One region of the Clostridium pabulibutyricum genome, then DNA from elsewhere that is predicted to be linked to it. Evidence: riboswitches for the same ligand, from Rfam matches in the RefSeq annotation. Region 1 holds a riboswitch; each other region holds the start of a gene.
The links. A riboswitch is a leader RNA that binds a small molecule or an ion and turns the genes downstream of it on or off. The one in region 1 is predicted to bind thiamine pyrophosphate.
Positions count from the first base shown of each region.

Region 1 (5,084 bases):
CATACTCAGCATTTCTGTAATCTGCTTTTTTAAAATTTTGCTCTTCTCATTCATCTTTATATCTTTAAGTCCAAATTTTATTTTATTTATACAACTTTTACTTATTAGTATTTTATCACTGTTGTCCAATTCATATCCCCTCACTTCATAATATAGTTAGTCCCCAATCCATGGATTCAATCCCAAAATAATTGCTATAACTTATATTATCAATAATTGCATATATGTGTCAATCATGTAAAAGCTTTAAGGACACTTTCAAATTTGAAAATGTCCTTAAAATAAAATTCACTTGTTTGAAACGCCCGTCTTCTCAGGCAAGTGTTTCTTTCTTGTACTCAAGAAACTGGATTGTATCCGCCTCAACATTGGTATAATACTTTCTTACATTGTCTTTCATGTAACTCTTTGTTGTTATCTTTCCACTTACGCCCAAAAGTCTCCCCTTTTTTAGATACTGTTGAAGCTTTTCAGCACCACCACTAAAATAGGATACCGAAATAAAATCAGCCTGTCTTTCCCCTTGCTTGTTTAAATAATTCTTATCTACAGCAAGTATAAATTTCAAAATGCTCCTCTTGCTATTTTCTATTTTAAAAAGTTCAGCATCCCTGGTCAGTCTTCCTATAAGGGTAACATTATTCAAATAAATTACCTCCCGACTATTTTTTTATTAATTATGACCAGAATGGAAATTTTTAAACACAGCTATTCATCTCTTCTGAGTATATTTACATCTTTTCCGCTCATAACCCTATTCATATTTCTAACAGAACACATCTTTCCACACATAGTACAGCTGTCACTGCACTCAGGAGTTGACTCTCTTCTATATCTCCTTGCCTTTTCAGGGTCTATTGAGAGTTTGAATGTACTTTCCCAATCAAGTTTTTGTCTTGCCTCTGCCATTTTATTGTCCCAATCCACAGCACCTTTCACCCCTTTTGCTATATCTGCCGCATGTGCCGCTATCTTTGAAGCTATTATTCCTTCTTTCATATCATCAATAGTAGGAAGTCTCAAATGTTCCGCCGGTGTAACATAACACAAAAAATCGGCTCCACATGATGCTGCAATTGCACCACCTATTGCACTTGTAATATGATCATACCCTGGTGCAATATCTGTAACAAGAGGTCCGAGAACGTAAAATGGTGCATTATGACAAAGCTTTTTCTCAAGAATCATGTTTGACTTTATCTCATTCAATGCCATATGCCCGGGTCCTTCTATAATTACCTGAACATTTCTCTTCCATGCTCTCTTCGTAAGTTCACCAAGAGTTATAAGTTCTTTTATTTGTACAGCATCCGTGGCATCTGAAATACATCCCGGCCTGCATGCATCTCCAAGGCTTATGGTTACATCATATTTTTCACATATATCAAGGATTTTATCATAATATTCATAAAATGGATTTTCCTTATGGTTAAGCTCCATCCATGCATACATCAGAGAACCGCCTCTTGAAACTATATTCATTATCCTATTGTTTCTTTTAAAAACTTCGACAGTTTCTCTATTTAATCCCGCATGTATCGTCATAAAGTCAACACCATCTTCAGCCTGTTTTTCAATCACCTTTAAAAATTCCTGCTCTGTTATATCTCTAAGCTCTTTATCATAAAACCCTACAGCATCATATATCGGAACCGTTCCAATCATTGCACTGCTCATTTTTATAAGCTTTTTTCTAAATTCTTCAGTTTTTCCAAAAGAACTCAAATCCATTATTGCCTCTGCCTTCATATCTATTGCCTTTTGAACTTTCTTCAATTCAACATTAACATCAGGACAATCTCTTGATATCCCAAGATTTACATTTATTTTTGTCTTGAGTCCTTTTCCAACCGCCTCAGCATCAAGTAACATATGATTTCTGTTTGCCGGAATTACTACTTGTCCGATTGCTATAAGTTGTCTAAGATCTTCCAAATCAATATTTTCCTTTTTAGAAACAAGCCTCATCTCTTTTGTTATTATATTCTTTCGTGCTGCATCCATTTGAGTTGAATAATTCATAATAAATTTCTCCCTTCAAATTAGCATTACTTAATACGAACCCTTCTATAGATATATAAAAAACAGCCTTCTACAAATGAAAGCTGTTCTTATACTTCTCCTAAAAAAGCACAACTACTTCCCTCCGGTAGAATTAACTACATCAGGTTCTAAGGTTTGAAACTCAAAGCTTCTCTCAGCCAAAAAGGCACACCCAGTAAACTAATTTATTAAATTTTAAAATATACAAATTTATTTTAACACAATAAAATCCAGTTTTCAAAATACAACTCCATACATTTTAAATTTTTCGCACACTTTTACTTTTAATACAGCATAAAGAAAAAGTTATAAAAGGTAATATCACCTGCATTGGAAGATGTATATACTTCATAACAAAATTATGTCCTATATTGAGCTGCTGAGGTAAATTTCTTGAAATGAGAAAAGACGCAGCAAGCAGCACACACCCCAAAATTGAAGAAATTACCTTTAAATTATAAACATGAAAAAACTGTGAAATGCCCTTCATTGCAACATACATAAATATGGAGATCTTGAAAAATCCATCAATTATAAATGTAATTGCAAACATTATATCCATTCTTATGAGAAGGTCTTCTGCATCTATAATTCTATAGGTTTCAAGAAGTGGAAAGTTGCAGTTCGTTGCAAAATCAACTCCGAGAGTGCATATAAACAAAATGTTGTTCATGGCAAGAATAATTCCCTCCAACATAATTGCCAGGGACGCAAATTTTTTTATTTTCGAATTTTCATTTGTAATAGGATAAATCATAGTAAAAACTACAGTCTCCCCATATGGAACAAGCATAAGTATCCATGAATTTTTTAAGAAATTAAGCACTCCATTTTCAAATACAGGTTTCAAATTTGAAATGTCAAATGTATCCGGAGTAAGCAGTATAAGCACCAAGCTTAATACTTTTATTATAAAAACAATTATAATATAAAATTGTGCCATACCCGCAATTGTTTCAATTCCATAATATGCTGCATACATTATTACAATTACAGAAAGTGTTCCAAACATAACCTTTGGAGTATACCTGAGTGCAGTCGTCGCTATAAGTTCCATAAACTCTCTGAATATATTTGCTGCAATATATATAAAATACAATATATATAAAATGGAAATTATATTTCCTAAAATTTTTCCATATATCTTTGGAAGATATGTTACTATAGTATCTTCCGGATATCTTCTATATACATATATGTATATCATCTGTAGAATAACCCCTACAATGGAATACACAATATATCCTATCCAAACATCCTGCTTCGCATCTGGTGCAAGGAAATACAACACCACGCTTCCATATTGAAAAATTATCATCAATGCAAAAAACTGATATATGGATATTCTTTTAGTCATAAATAAATTCTCCTTGTCAATTTATAGATTTTGACAATATTCCAGTTCTAGTTATATTTGAATCAACGTTTACATCTACGCGAAGTTTGGAGAAATTTTCATTCCAGTTTTCCTTCAAATGGTTCCATATTTTTGGACATTCTTCATACACAACATTGCCAAATCCAAATATATCAACACCAAGCGTGTTTTTTGCAACATTAAGAGCCGAAATTATCTCATCATATATTGCTTCATTCTGGTTTTCAGACAAAAAATCCACCAGATCCGGGTTGGAGTTAAAATCCATATCTTCTCCAGAATTTTTGTTTACCTCGTCTATATTTGATTTCTCAGTAACTTTTACATGAATCACAACTTCATTCTTTTCTTCTTGAGCCTCTATATAACTTCCTGCTCTTAAAATATTAGTATTTATTGTGTCGCCATCCTTCTGTATTGTAATAGTTCCACGTCTTACTTTTCCTTTTATCCAGTTCATTCCGCGGGTTTCTTTTTCACTCATATATCCAATAAGTTTACAATTTTTAAAAACTGCACTCCCCGATATAGAAAGATCATTCTCCGATCCAGTATCCCTTGGTGTTTTTTTCATTATTATACCAGCTGTATTCACACATTCCCGGCTGCATTCCCTGCCTCTTTTATTTTTTTCAAAATCAAGACTTGTAGAAACTGCAGCCACTCCTAAATTTCTTTGTATTTTAACCAGATTATCTATCTCATATCCGGATATGGAATTTTGCTTTGTACGCGTTTTGACTATATCAATTGCTTCACCTTTTGTTACAAGGATAGGCACAATAGGCCTTATGTCACTTCGTCGAAGCGAAAAATCCAAAACAGGCTGTATGCCCCGCTCTGCAAGGCGTTGACCTACAATTATGCACTTTTCATTTGAAAACTTTATTTTCTTGCTCATTTGTTTCGAAATATTTGCTACTGCCCCGCTTATAGTCTTTCCTGTTGAAACATATACGAGTACTTCTGCATCCTGATTTCTTTCAGTTGAAGCACCTTTTCTTATAACCTGAAGGCTAACTTTAAAATCTTCGTTGTTGTCAGTATCAACTCCCATGGCAACTATAAATCCAAGAGATTCAATTTCATTTTTGTCCTGACATCCCGTAATAAAAAAAACCGGGAACAAAAATAAAATAGCAAGAGAAACTGATTTAATAAATTTGCTCATAGTTTCCCTCCTCTACACTAGAAAATACCTTTTTTAGCCTTGATTCCAAGTGTTTTTTGAGTATATTTCAATCTGGTCATAGGGGCTCTTACTGCAACATCCTGCATTGAATTTATATTAAACGGACATATTGGAAACATGTATGGAACTCCAAAAGTTCTCATTGAAACAAGCCTTATAAGAATCATAAGTGTACCGCATGTAAGCCCAATAAGTCCAAAACACCCACTTAAAATAAGCAGAAAAAGCCTTGCATATATAATAGGATGATCCATTTCAAACCCCGGTATGGTAAATTTCGTCATGGCAGTAAGCGACACAACAACAACTGTCGGTGTACCAACTATTCCCGAACTTACCGCTGCATCCCCAAGTATAAGTGCCCCTATAACACTTATAGTTGTTCCAAGTGTTTTAGATACTCTAAGTCCTGCTTCCCTCATTATTTCAAATGCCAGCAACATAAACAAAGTTTCCCAGAACTCAGGCAAC
Region 1 covers NZ_JBZAYZ010000001.1:232,697-237,780, reverse strand. The annotation lists gene AC4CVH_RS01145 (hypothetical protein) at 1-129, opposite strand, end outside; gene AC4CVH_RS01140 (single-stranded DNA-binding protein) at 314-646, opposite strand; gene thiC (phosphomethylpyrimidine synthase ThiC) at 709-2,022, opposite strand; TPP riboswitch at 2,125-2,227, opposite strand; gene AC4CVH_RS01130 (GerAB/ArcD/ProY family transporter) at 2,303-3,400, opposite strand; gene AC4CVH_RS01125 (Ger(x)C family spore germination protein) at 3,417-4,592, opposite strand; gene AC4CVH_RS01120 (spore germination protein) at 4,610-5,084, opposite strand, start outside.

Region 2 (5,084 bases), on a different contig from region 1:
ATAATGACATTATTTTATATTTTTATAAGTAGTAACTATGTAAATATGGTATATGAGGAAGGTGGAAATAATGCTTAAAAAGATATCAAGAATATTAGCAAAGGGCTTTATTTTATTATTGGTATTGTCTGTAGTTGTCTGTACAGTGGCTCAGGTGCGAAAGTATAGAGAAAGAAATGATGTAAAGCCATTAGGCAGGATGATTGAGGTTGATAATAAAAAAATTCATGTATATTCGGTGGGGAGAGGAAAGAAAACTATTGTAGATGAGACTAGAACGGCTTTGAAAAAAGCAAAGATTGATGGGCCATATGTACTTATGCCGCATTCCATATCTGGAGTATATGCTGAGTATTATACAGCCGCTTATCCAAGGGAAGATGAAAATTGTTTTTCACAAAGTGATAAAAAAAATTTGGTTAAAATGAGTGTTCAAAATCCATATATTTATTATACAAAGTCAAAGGATATTGGAAGAGAAACTAGAGAATTTTTAAATAGATTTCATTTATTATAGTATTATCAGAAATTGTAAATAAATTGTCTATAAGAGCAGTTCTAAAGCTTCCTATACCGGTAACATGCTGAGAAAGTTCTCCGCATATTCCTATAAGCGATACAGCTAAAATAGTACCATAAAATATATCTGATGAAGAAATATAACTTGTTATAAGCGCAGTAACCATACATCCTGTACCTGTTACCATTGAAAGCATTTCACAGCCGTTTTTTATTAAACATGTTTCGCTGCCGTTAGTTATTACATCCACCGCACCAGTGGCTGCAATAATAGAATTTGTTTTAAGAGATAATTTCTTCATGATTTCTATATTGGCATCTGTCAGCTTATCATATTCGCCTGCATCTATTCCTTTTGCATTGCTTTGAACACCACAAATTGTTTTTATTTCAGATAAATTACCTTTAATTACATCTGGATGGCACTGAGAAATAAACTCTTTTGCATAATTAAGCCTTAATTTACTGCAGCCAACGCCAACAAGATCAATTACTTGAGGAATCTTTTCTTTAAAGGCCGTTTTGCCTGAAATCAACATGGATTTCATTCTGACGTCGGTTATATTTCCAAGGTTAATTCCAAGCGCATCAGATGCGGATGTAATTTCAGAAACTTCCAGAGGGTGTTCGGCCATGATAGGCTTTGCCCCAATAGAGAGTATTACATTTGCACAATCATTTATTGAAATTGGATTTGTAATATAATGAATAAGAGGTTTTTTTATTTTAATATTGTGTTTTATTTGCAATAGATTGTTTATCAGTATCTGTTGATTTGTCATAGATTTTTACCCCCAGGTCTTTTTGAATCTTTATAAGCATTCCAGTTTTGCTTAATGCCCCTAAAAAAATAAAGGAAATTGTTCCACCGATAATTGTAGCCGTAAAGAATAAAGGAATATAAAACATAAGTGAAAGTCCTGTTTTACCCCAGAAATATGTCATAATGGGTGATGAGACAATAGCACCTATTATGCCTGTTCCTATAACTTCACCTAAAACTGCAAAAATTAAAGTGTTTTTGGATGTCTTATATAGAAGCCCTGCTAAAAAAGCTCCAAAAACAGCGCCTGTCAGAGCTAAAGGCGGAATTCCCATAATAAACATTCTGATGATTCCAATACAAACAGCACACAGCAGTGCATACCATGGTCCCAGAAAAACTGCGCATGTAATATTTATAACAGAAGACATAGGACACATTCCTTCTATACGAAGAATTGGTGAAATCACAACTCCCATTGCCACCATCATTGCCAGCATAAGTTTTTTTAATAGTTTCGAGTTTTTTTCCATAATAAAATACCTCCATAATAATATTTATTTTCTAAATTTATCACATAGGAAATAAACATCATTATTGCAGGTATAATTTTAGAGTAACCAAATAGCAATTCCCTATATGACAAATCATATTGGTCGGTCGAAGCTCAAAAGCTTCCTCTCACCTTGAAATACAAGTTCCCTCGCTATTTAGTTGTAGTTTTATTTAAAGCTTTGGGCGCTCCCCCACTGCTTTTTAAATATAAAAAATGGAATATACCTTGTAAGGCACATTCCATCTATACTCATAAAGCATATAAAACAGCATAAATTAAATATTTCCTTACGTCGGCATTATCCGAATCAAGTTATAGGTCGAAGTATATACTTCCTCTCAGCATATTTAAATATGCTCCCTTTTTGTGAAAATCATACCATATATCTTCTAAGTATGCAAATTTTTTTGAATAGCATTTATTTTCTTTTGCTAAGTATTAGCTTTTTATAGAGTTTTTCTATTAGACGAAAAGTTACTTCTTTAAAAACATATAAACTAAATAAATATATTGAAACCCAGAAGATGCCTTCTTTTCTTATTAGTAATTTTGCATTAAGGGAGTTAATTGAAAAATAGGAATACAGTGATTTATATAAGAGTATTGTTGAATACATTAGTGTAAAGCCTGTTATATGTTTTTTCATACCGCTGCTTTCTTGAAATAGTGAGTTGAAAATAAGTGAGAATATATATAGTACAATAATTGTTAATAACATAAATTTAGCGGCGAGTAATATATATTGGATATTTCCGGTACCTTTCAGTATTATAATATTTTTCTTAAACATTAGTAATATTCCCATGCAAAATAGAGCTATTGGTATTGTAATTACAAGTACTATCATTAATGTTACGATGAATATAGCAAATATTTTGTCAGCTATGGCATATTTGTATTTTTTTGTCATGACGGCTGTGCCCCTTAATGTCTTACAATAAACATTATACTACAAAATAGGAGAACGATTAAGAGAAATACGAGCGACTAGAAATCTTACCATTGAAGATGTTGCTAAACTTACAGATGTTAGCAAGCCTATGCTAGGGCAAATAGAAATGAGACGATATCTCCCACTATTACAACACTCTGGAAAATAGCAGTAGGATTAAAGGTTCCTCTATCTTTTTTATTCGAGGAACTGGAAATAGATGATACGCAATCCAAAGAGCCTATTATCGAAGATAATGTACGAATGAGAGCTTTCCCAATTTTTTCTTTTGATCCTACTCTCAATATAGAAATATACTACATAGAATTAGATGCGGAATATCACCATAAGTTTAAAAAGCATCTTGATGGTGTGGAAGAATACGTTTTAGTAGTACAAGGGATGTTAGAAATAGAAGTAAGTACAAAAATTATTTTAAAAGAAAAACAAGCACTTTGCTTTCGTGCTAATGTTTTTCATGCCTATAACAATCCTTATCAGCAACAATGTGTTATTTATAACATGGTTATTTATCCAAGTATATAGTTATTGCGTAGTCGATTGATGTGTAAAGGATAAAAGATTAATTTATACATCGGAAATGGAGGAAAAAATGAAATGAAACTCAAAATTATATGACAATAAGCACGACTTTGTTGTCGAATATGGGAAAGGGCCTCTGGAATTTGTTCCTAATGATAAAACCTAAAAAATTTTAGATCTAGGTTGTGGAACAGGTGTATTAACTGCGGAGTTAGCAAAACTTTGTAACTACATTTTAGGCATTGATGGTTCTTCGGATATGATTGAAAAAGCGAAGTAGGAGTATCCAAAATTGGACTTTAAAGTAATGAATGTATTAGAAATGCCATATTTACAGCAGTCATTAAAGTCCTCTGGAAAACTTGTTTGTGAATTTGGTGAATGCGGAAATATCAAAACCATAGAACAATGGTTTGGGAGCGTTTTACAGGACGTAGGAAGTCCCTTTTATCTCGAGATTTAATTTCCAAATCGTTGATTTATTTGGCTTTCTGTTAGAAAAACACGGATTTTTTATTGAAAAAATATATGATTATGATCATCCAACGCCCTTGAAAGATTGCGAGAAAGGTTTATGCAATTGGGCAAAACAGTTTTTTGAAACAAATTTAGAAAGATTTTCAGATGTTGAACAAGATTTAATTTTAAAAAAATGTTGGACAAGGTACAGCCCAAACTATGGAATGGAACTTTTTGGACTGCTAATTATAGGAGATTAAGGGTCATTGCACATATTTAGCCTATAAAGAAACAATTACTAAATTATACAATCACAATAAACTACTGCTAAACAAGAATAAAAAACTGTTGTTTGGTAGGGTGTAGCCATTCGCTAAAATTTGTGATTTTTTAAAACGCAAACGGCAGGATTGAGGAATTAGATACAAGACGGCAATCGCTGGCGAAAGTGATTGGCGAAATCAGCGATGAAACTGTTTCCCCGGAACATATGAAATGTATTTTCGGCTATCTTGAAAATTGGGACAAGAGCTGTTTTGAGGACAGGCAGTTTGTTGTACATTGGAAAACAAATTTCTGTGTCTCTAAGTTTCCAAGCATATCTTTGTACAAAATTGCTATGAATGCTCTAATTTCAATGATTTATAGTGATCTCCTATATTTTTTATTAATATGAAAAATCATTAAAAAAATTTAAAGAAGGTTATTTATCAGGTCTTGTGGCATGTCTATTAAGTTTTTGACTTCTGAGAATTTTTCCAACCTCCGTAAAATTAAAAAGTGATCTAAAGCTATATATTTTAGTGGTTTAGAGTACTTTTTTTATTCTATTTTTGAAAAATGAAAAACGGTTGGAAAAATTTCAAAGAAACTCTTTATTTATAAGGTTTCAGGGTATATAATGAAAATAAAGAATGGCTATTTTACACAGGTTTGTTGAACCTTAACATGAGATGTATAAATAAAAATAAATCAAAGGAAAATAAGTAAGATAAATTTTATTCAAATATTAATTTAGATTTATTTGGAGGTGTATTATATGGAAAATAGAGAAAAAAGTTTATACGATATTTTTTTAAGTTATTCATATAGTGATGTGATGAAATTATTTCAAAAGGCAAAAACAGCAGAAGAAAAAGACTTCTATGCAAATATATCAAATATGATTCTTCAAAGAAATCAAATGAAAGTTATAAGTAGGGGATAACATGAAGATATATACTATATTTTCAGGTGTAAATGGTGCTGGAAAGAGTTCCATATACAAATTAATTTATTATAATGAGAATAAGAATGAAATAAGAATAAATACT
Region 2 covers NZ_JBZAYZ010000007.1:8,584-13,667, forward strand. The annotation lists gene AC4CVH_RS08825 (FtsX-like permease family protein) at 1-78, shown strand, start outside; gene AC4CVH_RS08830 (hypothetical protein) at 71-517, shown strand; gene thiM (hydroxyethylthiazole kinase) at 483-1,268, opposite strand; gene thiW (energy coupling factor transporter S component ThiW) at 1,246-1,815, opposite strand; TPP riboswitch at 2,106-2,211, opposite strand; gene AC4CVH_RS08845 (hypothetical protein) at 2,257-2,748, opposite strand; gene AC4CVH_RS08850 (helix-turn-helix transcriptional regulator) at 2,795-2,938, shown strand; gene AC4CVH_RS08855 (cupin domain-containing protein) at 3,034-3,315, shown strand; gene AC4CVH_RS08860 (methyltransferase domain-containing protein) at 3,482-3,592, shown strand; gene AC4CVH_RS08865 (hypothetical protein) at 3,605-3,775, shown strand; gene AC4CVH_RS08870 (hypothetical protein) at 4,811-4,978, shown strand; partial or broken gene AC4CVH_RS08875 (ATPase) at 4,980-5,084, shown strand, end outside.
Region 2: it holds a riboswitch for thiamine pyrophosphate, as region 1 does, so the genes downstream of both, thiW (energy coupling factor transporter S component ThiW) here and thiC (phosphomethylpyrimidine synthase ThiC) in region 1, are expected to answer to the same signal.

Region 3 (5,084 bases), on a different contig from region 1:
GGTTCTATAGAATCTTCATCCTTTAGATTTTCAGAACCTTTTAAAAGCTTTTGTCCTGCAACAAACGGAAGGTCTTTGAGCCTTAAGTTCTTAAGGGTGTCATACCTGTGCATAAGCGATTGTCTGGAAAGATCCAATCGTTCATCAAGAAGTTTAAAAAACTTTTCTACACTACCCTTTGACAGAATTCCTATTCTCGGAAGATTTATTGTAGTTGGTGCTATGTTTCCTCTTCCCTTTGGTCCTTCATCTCCATTGACATTTGAACATACATAAGTTCTGCATCCCATAGTAGATGGAAGTATCCCTTTATCATAATAAACCTTGTTAAAATCTGCATCCATGTTCATAAAAGTAGGATTCATTCTCTTTGCTGCCACTCTGCATGCAGTTCTAAACAAATAATAGTAAGGATCTTCCGGATTTTTATTGACGCCTTCTTTAACCCTGAATATTATGTTTGGAAATATAGGCTGTTCTCCCTGTCCAAGTCCTTTTTCATATTCCGTCAAAAACACTTCACAAATAAGAGCTGCATCGTCTGACCTTGGCACACCTATATTTATAGAGCTGAAAGGTACCTGTGAACCTGCTCTGGAGTGCATAGTATTCAAGTTGTAAATTATGCCTTGCATTGCTTGTTCTACACTTCTTCTAAGTTTCTTCTCCGCTATTTCCCTTGCCTTGTCTCCACTTATGCCAATTCCTTCGAATTCCTTTATTATTTCCTGTCTTGTAGGTCCAACAAATATTCCCATATCATTATCAAAATCAGGATGCGACTGTCCTCCGAACATGTCATTTTGAGATGACTGAAGCAAAATGCATGAAAGCTCTGCTGCTGATTCTATTCGCTTAGGCGGCCTTATATATCCATATCCTGTATTAAATCCCCTTAGGAGCACTTCTCTTGTTGGAATATGAAGACAATTGATAGTCAAATTATAGGAATCCAAATCATGATAGTATATGTCACCATTCTCATGAGCTTTTGCAAGACTCTTTGGCATCTTTGCAAGATTGTGCCATTTGTTTGATTCACTTGCTATTCTTAAAAGCTTAGAACTATAGTTGTTTCCTACATTTGCATTGTCCCTGTCAGTCTCTACACCTATTTTGTCAATAGCTTTCATAAGATCAGACTTTATTTCTCTTATATTATTTCTGTCCTGTCTATAATTTGAATATGCAAACCCTATTCTGGTATACTTTTTTTCCATAAGAACTTCTTGAACTATGTTCTGTATATTTTCCACATCTATCTCTTCAAGATTGATTTTTTCTATACGTGATATAACCTCTCTAGTTAAATCAATAAATTCACTTTCCTTTAAATCGCACCCTATTTCATCAGATGCCCCTTTTATGGCATTTGTTATTTTAATAGAATTAAATTCTACTTTTCTTCCATCTCTTTTTACAACATGTAGCATTTACCCATCCTCCAAACTACTATATATTGTATATAATTGTACTATTTAATCGTAGAAATATCAATTCACATTTAAGCCGTAATTTTAAAGTTAATGGAGTTTAACTTCAAATTCCTTGCTTATGAATAATTATAGTTATCTTAACCAAAATAATTATATCACAACCAAAAATTATATGGAGGTAAAAAAATGATAGGAAAAATAATAGATATAAACAACATGGAAGCTACAATATCTCTTGTGGACGGAAGAACCATGCATGTATCAGTCTCCTATATTCCACATCATTCAAAAATAGGTGACAGACTGAATATAGAACCTTTCCAGGCAAAACTCACCTCAAAAGTCAGTGCAAATATGTCAATTCCGCCAATGTGTTGAATGAATACACACTGCGTAGTATAATAGTGTTAATGCTAGGGGTGCTTTTGAAAGCTGAGAAATAACTTTATTAACCCTTTACCTGATCTGGACAATACCAGCGAAGGGAAGCTCTATATTATTTCGTAATAGTTATACTTAAAAGCCAAATCTCCTTTTAGTACCTCAAAGCAAATAAAGGAGGTCTTTTTTTATTATGTCACTGCTTAAAAATTTTCAGGAAGTAATTTCACATCCAAGTTCTATATTTGCACTTATAGCCCTTATAATTATACTTTTATTTATAATAAGGGTTAAAAAAATAGAACTCAACTCACAACTCATAGCACAAATTGGAATAGCTCTTGCCCTGGCGACAATACTTAAAGTATTCAGAATATATCATCTTCCCCAAGGTGGAAGTATAACTCTAGGAAGCATGGTTCCAATACTTTTGATGTCGTTTCTGTATGGTCCTCAAGTTGGTTCGTTAACCGGTTTTCTCTATGGCATCATAACCTTGATACTGGATCCCTATATATTACAACCAGTTCAGGTGTTATTTGATTATCCTCTTCCTTTCATGGCAATTGGGCTTGCAGGATATTTTAAAAATCATAAACTCGCAGGAACAGCCATTGCAATGTTCGCCCGATTTGTATGTCATTTTATTTCCGGTATATTGTTTTTCGGAAGTTTTGCACCAAAAGGAATGTCACCCGCTGTTTATTCATTTACACTAAATGCAGGATATTTGCTAATAGAATCAATTATATGCATGGTCATAATAGGATTGCTTCCTTTCAGGCAGCTTGAATCCATACTTAAAAAGAACATTGCCCATAATACTGGAAAATAATTTTACAAATGTTTAAAAAGCTGTGCATTCAAAACACAGCTTTTTATAAATTTAATTTATACTGAAAATCTACTCCACAGATATGGCATTTACAGGACAATTGTCCCTTGCTTCCATGGCAGAGTCCTCACTTGTTTCTGGAACCTCGTTAACTATTACTCCAGCTTTTCCATCATCCTGCATTTCAAAAACATCCCCGCATGTATCCGGACACAGTCCGCAGCTTATACAGGCTTCCTTATCAACTGATGCTTCCATTTGCATTCATCACCTTTCTTGTGAAATAATAGTATAGTTATTTGCAGATTTTCTTATATATATTCATAAAATTTCATTCACATACTAGAGAAGCTTTAACTTCTTCATAAAATTGTCTATAAGCGTATCATAGTCAGTTGAATTTGATATGTATTTTTCCACATTCCCACTTTCCATGCTGTCTGCAAGTTCAATATCCATAGGAAGTTCGGCAAGAAGCGGAAGTCCAAGATACGCAGCCTGTTCTACTGCTGATTTCTTACTGAATAACTTTATTTTTTCATCACAGTTTTTACATTTTACATAAGACATATTTTCTACAGCACCTATTACATTTATGCCCATTTTTTCTGCCATTATAACTACCTTTTTGACTATCATGGATACCATATCCTGTGGAGTTGATACTATGACAATTCCATCAAGAGGTATATCCTGCATTATTGTAAGAGCCACATCTCCAGTTCCCGGAGGCATATCTATCAGAAGATAATCAAGCTCATCCCACTGGGTGTCCGAATACATCTGCTTCAGAACTCCTGTAATTACAGGTCCCCTCCATATAACAGGCTGTTCTTCTTTTTCAGTCAGAAGATTCAATGACATTACCTCAATGCCAAGTCCTGTATCAACAGTGGAAAATTTCACATCATCAGTTCCATTTATTGGAGTCATACTTGCTCTCTCCTTATTTATGCCAAAAAAACGCGGCATTGAAGGACCTGTTATATCACCGTCCAGAACACCGACTTTGTATCCCTTGTGTTTTAATCTTATTGCCAGTGCACCTGTCACAGTAGATTTACCAACACCCCCCTTTCCGCTCATAATACCAACTATATGTTTTATTGTGCCAAACCTAGGTGTAGACTTACTACATTTATTTTTGTCTTGTACATTACAACTTGAATTACTTGGACAATCATTACAACTACCCATTTTCACTACTCCCTTTCGTGAATATATTAACTAATTAAACCTAAAAAGTTTCATCAATCATTATAACATATAATTCTATAAAAAAATTTCCTTTCAATTAATAACAAAACTTGAAAGGAAGAAAATATCAATTATATTTCAAAGTTTTAACTATACGCTCAAACAGTGAAGACATAGCTTCACTAAAATCTTTCTCCTTCACAAAAAAAGTAAATCTATAAAACCTGTTGTTTCCTTCAAGAAAGTATTCCTCGCCCACATAACTTCCTCCTATTTCCTTTGTCATATCATACTTTATGAGATATAACTTTCTGCCATTCATCCTCTTGCTTTCCAAAGAATATTTCTTGTATAAATTATTCTGCTTATTGGATATTTTCTTACTGTTCGTCAGGAATTTTTCCAGGTTTCCATTCGATCTCCAAACCTGGAAAAAACCATTTATCTTTCCGTCTTTATTTTTAAAATCAGTATGACAAAGCACTTCACTCCCAAAAGTATCCTGTCTGACAATCTGCCATGAACCTGGTATTTCATACTTTACACTTCCACCAAGCTCACTGTACTGGCGTAAATTATTCAAATTCTCATCACTTGATACCGTAAATTCCAACTTATTCATAAAAACTCTTCCAAGAGTACATATCACAATTGTGATTCCCAAAATCATTAACAAAAAGCCCAACTTTTTCTTACTTACAGTTATTAACTTCATGCCCCGCAATTTTCCACTGGTATGTCTACCGTACCCGTTCTAAAATCATAAAACATCAACCAATATCCAAAATCATCCTGTCCTTTTTCAGGCACCCATGTTACAAATCCCGTTCTGCCCTCATATGGCTGTTGGCTTTTATCCTTTGTACCCGGTATACCATAAATCATATACTTTACATTTCCATCTCCATCATATTTGTATCCCATTAAAAAATGCGAGTAATTCTTTATATAACCATAGTAAGAAGTCATAGGATAATAAATAAAGGTATATTTATCATAGTCACTTGTATCATACATGTTTTGACCATTGCCTGTCGGCACTTCATACCACTTACACCTTTTTAGTTCACTACTGACTTTGGATGTCTCTTGAAATCCACTTATCAAGTTATCGAAAAACTCATCATCAGACCTGTCATCTGCTTCACTTCTCGTATCTTTATCCAATTCAACTGATGAATTGTCTATATAAATTTCATCTTTGTCTCCTGTTTCAACCTTCAAGTTTTCTTTGT
Region 3 covers NZ_JBZAYZ010000009.1:104,640-109,723, forward strand. The annotation lists gene nrdD (anaerobic ribonucleoside-triphosphate reductase) at 1-1,433, opposite strand, end outside; gene AC4CVH_RS10895 (hypothetical protein) at 1,623-1,814, shown strand; TPP riboswitch at 1,842-1,940, shown strand; gene thiT (energy-coupled thiamine transporter ThiT) at 2,011-2,652, shown strand; gene AC4CVH_RS10905 (ferredoxin) at 2,722-2,910, opposite strand; gene AC4CVH_RS10910 (Mrp/NBP35 family ATP-binding protein) at 2,995-3,849, opposite strand; gene AC4CVH_RS10915 (hypothetical protein) at 3,977-4,471, opposite strand; gene AC4CVH_RS10920 (DUF7922 domain-containing protein) at 4,561-5,084, opposite strand, start outside.
Region 3: it holds a riboswitch for thiamine pyrophosphate, as region 1 does, so the genes downstream of both, thiT (energy-coupled thiamine transporter ThiT) here and thiC (phosphomethylpyrimidine synthase ThiC) in region 1, are expected to answer to the same signal.

Region 4 (5,084 bases), on a different contig from region 1:
TTCTTCCATAAGCAATCTCAATATATTAGTGAAAAATATAAATGATCTTTCAGAATAAAAGCAGTGTGCAAAATTCTATTTGCACACTGCTTTTATTCTAATCTTCTACATTCATGGCATAGGACATTATAGCAGCTCCATATACACCAGTATCAAAAACATTTATTATATTTTCCGGTCCAATTCCACCTATTGCAATAACAGGTATTTTTACTTTTTTATTTATTTGGTTTAAAAATTCAAGTCCTTTTCCCTTTAATCCTTTTTTACAATCAGTTTCAAATATATTTCCGACAACTATATAGTCTGCATTCATCTTTTCCGACTCTTTAGCTTCATCCAAACTATGCACAGATACACCAATCTTCATTTTTGAATTTTTAATAATCCTTAAACTTGAATGAGATCTATTCATACTTTTAAACTTTTTAAAACTTGTGTGAAAAGCAAATGCTTCCGATTTTAAAGCTGCCTCTAGATCATCATTTACTATAAGCAATGTTCCATACTTTTCTATTATGTTCTTTATTCTTTTTGCCATTTCAAGTATTTTCTCGTGCGGCAGATCTTTTTCCCTGAGCATAATTGCATCCGTACCGAGTTCTGCACATCTCTCTATTTTTTTGTAGAAATTATTTTGTCCACAAATACTCCTGTTTGTAACAGAAATTATCCTGTTATTTTCCTTCAACTTGAAAATCATACTGTTCTTCATCAACAAAACTGCCAATCTTTAAACACCGGATTATACCCTTTGCTTTCTATTTCCGCTCTTATTTCATCCACAGATCTTCCATCGGATATTACAAACTGACCATCACCTTTTTCATCTTTTCCAAGAGAATGACCTCCAACTTCCGTTGTTACCCCCGCCGACATTTTTGTAACTCCAAGAGGTATCATATTGTTTCTCATATATTTACCTTCCCTTGTAGTTATATTTATTCCTGCTCTTTGAAGAAATATCTTGTATGCAAGTGTAGCTTGTACTAAATTTCTGTCAGTGACATCGTATATCTTTATTTCACTTCCTGCATGAGGTCTTATCCTTGGCACAGACATGCTTATTTCCACAGCCGGATATTTTTTTGACATATAAGCTGCATGAATTCCTGTCAAGAACACCTCATTTCTCCATTTATCAAGTCCAAGAAGTGCACTCATTCCAACAGAATGTATTCCAGCCCTGCATCCCCTGTCAAGAGCTTCAAGCCTGTATCTATAATCCCTTTTCTTGCCTGCAAGATGAACCTTTTTATAAACTTCTTGATTATAGGTTTCCTGATAAACCGTCAAACTGTCCGCCCCAAGCTCCACAAGTTCCCTGTACTCGTTCTCCTCCAAAGGGTAAATTTCAAGGCATATGGAATCAAAATATTTTTTAAGTATTTTCACTGCTCCTTTCAAATACTCCATAGGACAATAATACCTTGATTCTCCTGTTAAAAGTATTATGTGTCTTAGACCTGTTTCTGCTATAGATTTCGCCTCCTCTTCAATCTCATAAAACGTCATCTTCTTGCGCACAATCTTGTTTTCAACATTGTATCCACAATATATGCACTTATTCGTACAATAATTTGCAATGTATATTGGAGTATACAAAACTATGTTTTTTCCAAAATTTCTAACAGTTATTTCATGGGCTTTTGCTGCCATGGGTTCAAGATATTTCTCAGCCTTTTCAGACAAGAGTGCCAAAAAGTCCATTTTATTTATTCTGTCCCTGCAAAGTATATTCTCAATATCCGAATCCTGAACATTTTCAAAAAAACCTTCAAAATCAAAGTCGTCATATTTTCTTATCTCATCATAAATTCCTATTTCCATATCACAATCCCCCTATCTTAAGAAACCTGTAAGCGGTGAAGATGCCGAGGCTGAATCTTTAACTTCTCCAAGTCCCGAATTAAAAGCCTCCCTGCCTGCTTTTACAGCATATTTAAATGCCTCTGCCATACGCACCGGTTTTTTTGATGTTGCAATTGCAGTATTTACAAGAACAGCGTCAGCTCCCATTTCCATAACCATTACTGCATCAGAAGGTTTTCCTATACCTGCATCAACAATTATAGGTACTTCATCTATTTCGTCTATCAGTATTTTTAGCATCTCTCTGGTTCTTATACCCCTATTTGATCCTATAGGTGATCCAAGTGGCATAACAGCAGCTGCTCCGACATCCACAAGTCTCCTTGCCGTCGACAAGTCAGGATTTATATATGGCAATACTACAAATCCATCCTTTACAAGTATTTCTGCAGCCTTCACTGTTTCTATATTATCGGGCAGAAGGTACTTATTGTCCTGAATAGCCTCTATTTTTATCCAGTTCCCACATCCTGCAGCCCTTCCAAGTCTGGCAAGTCTCACAACTTCATCTGCTGATCTTGCCCCAGACGTATTTGGGAGAAGTGTATATTCATCTCCTATAAAGTCAATAACATTACCTGTTTTAGAATTCATATCAACACGCCTAAGTGCAACCGTGACTACATTTGTACCTGAACTTTTTAACACCTCCGGAAGTACACTGTCGGAAGAATACTTGCCTGTACCTAAAAACAATCTGCTTTCCAGTTCTTTTCCACCAATAACTAACTTGTCCATAAATTAATTCCTCCATTTATACTTTTTTATTTTAATTCTCAACATCCCCCGCCTACAAAGCGGATAATTTCAACTGATGAATTTTTTTTTAATCTGCATGCTTTAAAAGCATTCCCTTCGACTATGTTTAAATCAACTTCAACCGCAACTTTTGTAGAATCCACATTTAAACTTTGTAAAAGTTCAAATACAGTTGTTCCCTCAGGGAAACTCATATCTTTCCCATTTATTTTCATAATATCTGCCCTCCTTTATTTGTGAATATTCTATAAATATAAAAAAGAGGCATATAAATGCCTCAGTAAAAAAATACTCTATCAAAATAAAAACACACAAATTCTAGGAGAATCTGCGTATAGATATATATATTACTCTCCCTACGTTGGCATTACCCAAATCAGGTTATAAGAATAAGGAATAACATTCCACTCTCAGATCATCACTATGACCTCTCCTCGTATTTAATATTAAATTGTCACAAGTACTTGCAGTTTTTATTATATCACTTAAATAAATTAAATCAACGTACAATTTTCAATTTACATTTGAACTATATTGCCTATATAAGTTATAATATTATAAAAAAGTTATTATTATTTAATTTTTACAAGGAGGAACTTTCTTGATAAAAAATTTGCTAAAAAGCTCAAACATAACACTGACGTCCTTCAAAGAGGATGATATTTCTACACTTGAAAACTGGTATAATGATCAGTTTTTTCTCAGGAACTATGACATGATTACATCTTTTCCAAGATCATGCAGCGAATTGAAATCCATGGTAGAAGATACAAAAAAATCTCCAGACAAATTCATGTTTGCTGTAAGAGATATTCAAAGCAAAAAACTAATAGGTGTCACAGGATATGAGAATATACTATGGAACAATGGAACTGCAACTATATATATAGGAATAGGATCTGCTTCAAACCGAGGACATGGACTTGGATATGATGCACTAAATCTTACCATACAATTTGGATTTCAAGAACTTAATCTTCACAAAATACAACTTACGGTTTTAAGCTATAATACACCTGCAATAAACTTATATGAAAAAACAGGCTTTAAAAAAGAAGGTACCTACAGAGAATTTATACACAGAGATAATAAAAGATTTGACATGTATCTGTACGGGCTACTAAAAAACGAGTGGAACTTTTCAAATAAATAATTTCACTAAAAAAATAATCATAGGATTGACAAGGAGAATTTTTATGCTAAAATTTAAACCCCTGACCATTGACGACAAAGCTGTCTTTGACAAATATCTTCAGGGATATCACTTTGATACCTGCGAATATAACTTTACATCTTTACTAATATGGAGAAAAGGCTGTGATATAAGCTATACTTCAATTGACAATTCAATAGTCATAAAAAAACAAGGCTTCGATGGAAAATATCATTTTATGCAGCCAATCGGCTATACAAAAGATAATCTCAAAAGCATAATAGAAGAACTAATAGAGTACTCTATGTCAGCTAATATGGAAATTTTATTTTGTGATGCAGAAGAAGCTTTTGTAAGAGACCTTAAAGAACTGTATGCTGAAAAATTTACAATAAGAGAAGATGTTGATAATTTCGACTACATATATGATACTCAAAAATTAATGACATTATCCGGTAAAAAACTTCACTCAAAAAAGAATCATTACAACAAATTCGTTAAATCTTATAATTACGAAATAAAAGATTTTTTCGAACCAGGAGTGAAGGACGACTTTCTGAAAGCCGCTGAGATATGGTACAACGAAAGAAAAAGCAGCGATAAATACTTGTATTATGAACTCGATGGAATAAAAGAACTGTGCAGTAACATGGAATTTTTGAACTTAATGGCTCTCGCTGTATATGTAGACGGTAATATATCCGCTTTTACAATAGGAGAAAAAGTAAATTCAAATATGGGAATAATACACATAGAAAAAGGTCTTCCAAACATAGACGGAATTTACACCTTTGTAAACAAAACTTTCCTCGAAAATTATATGTCGGATATTCCATATATAAACAGAGAACAGGACCTTGGTCTTGAAGGACTCAGAAAAGCAAAAAAATCATACCATCCAGTTAAAATGGGCAAAAAATACTGTATAAGCATAAATTAAAAAAAATCAGGTAAACTCCAAACATTAGTTTACCTGATTTTTTTACTATTTTTTTACTATTTTTTTATTTTAAAAGAACTTTTAAGAGAAACTATTCTATTAAATACAATCTTGCCATCTTTTGAATCTTTGGGATCCATATTGAAATATCCATGTCTGAAGAACTGAAACTTTTCTCCCGGCCCTGCACTTTTTATATTAGGCTCCAAAAATCCTTCAAGAACTTCAAGTGAATTTTTATTGATATTATCAAGAAAAGAATCATTTTGCTCAACTTTTTCATCAAGTATCAAAGGTTCATAGAGCCTTACTTCAGCCGGAACCGCAGTACTTGCATTAACCCAGTGAATTGTTCCTCTT
Region 4 covers NZ_JBZAYZ010000002.1:335,549-340,632, forward strand. The annotation lists gene AC4CVH_RS04910 (methyl-accepting chemotaxis protein) at 1-58, shown strand, start outside; gene AC4CVH_RS04915 (thiamine phosphate synthase) at 98-715, opposite strand; gene thiH (2-iminoacetate synthase ThiH) at 715-1,824, opposite strand; gene AC4CVH_RS04925 (thiazole synthase) at 1,843-2,610, opposite strand; gene thiS (sulfur carrier protein ThiS) at 2,649-2,846, opposite strand; TPP riboswitch at 2,967-3,076, opposite strand; gene AC4CVH_RS04935 (GNAT family N-acetyltransferase) at 3,233-3,784, shown strand; gene AC4CVH_RS04940 (DUF2156 domain-containing protein) at 3,828-4,724, shown strand; gene AC4CVH_RS04945 (glutamine--tRNA ligase/YqeY domain fusion protein) at 4,781-5,084, opposite strand, start outside.
Region 4: it holds a riboswitch for thiamine pyrophosphate, as region 1 does, so the genes downstream of both, thiS (sulfur carrier protein ThiS) here and thiC (phosphomethylpyrimidine synthase ThiC) in region 1, are expected to answer to the same signal.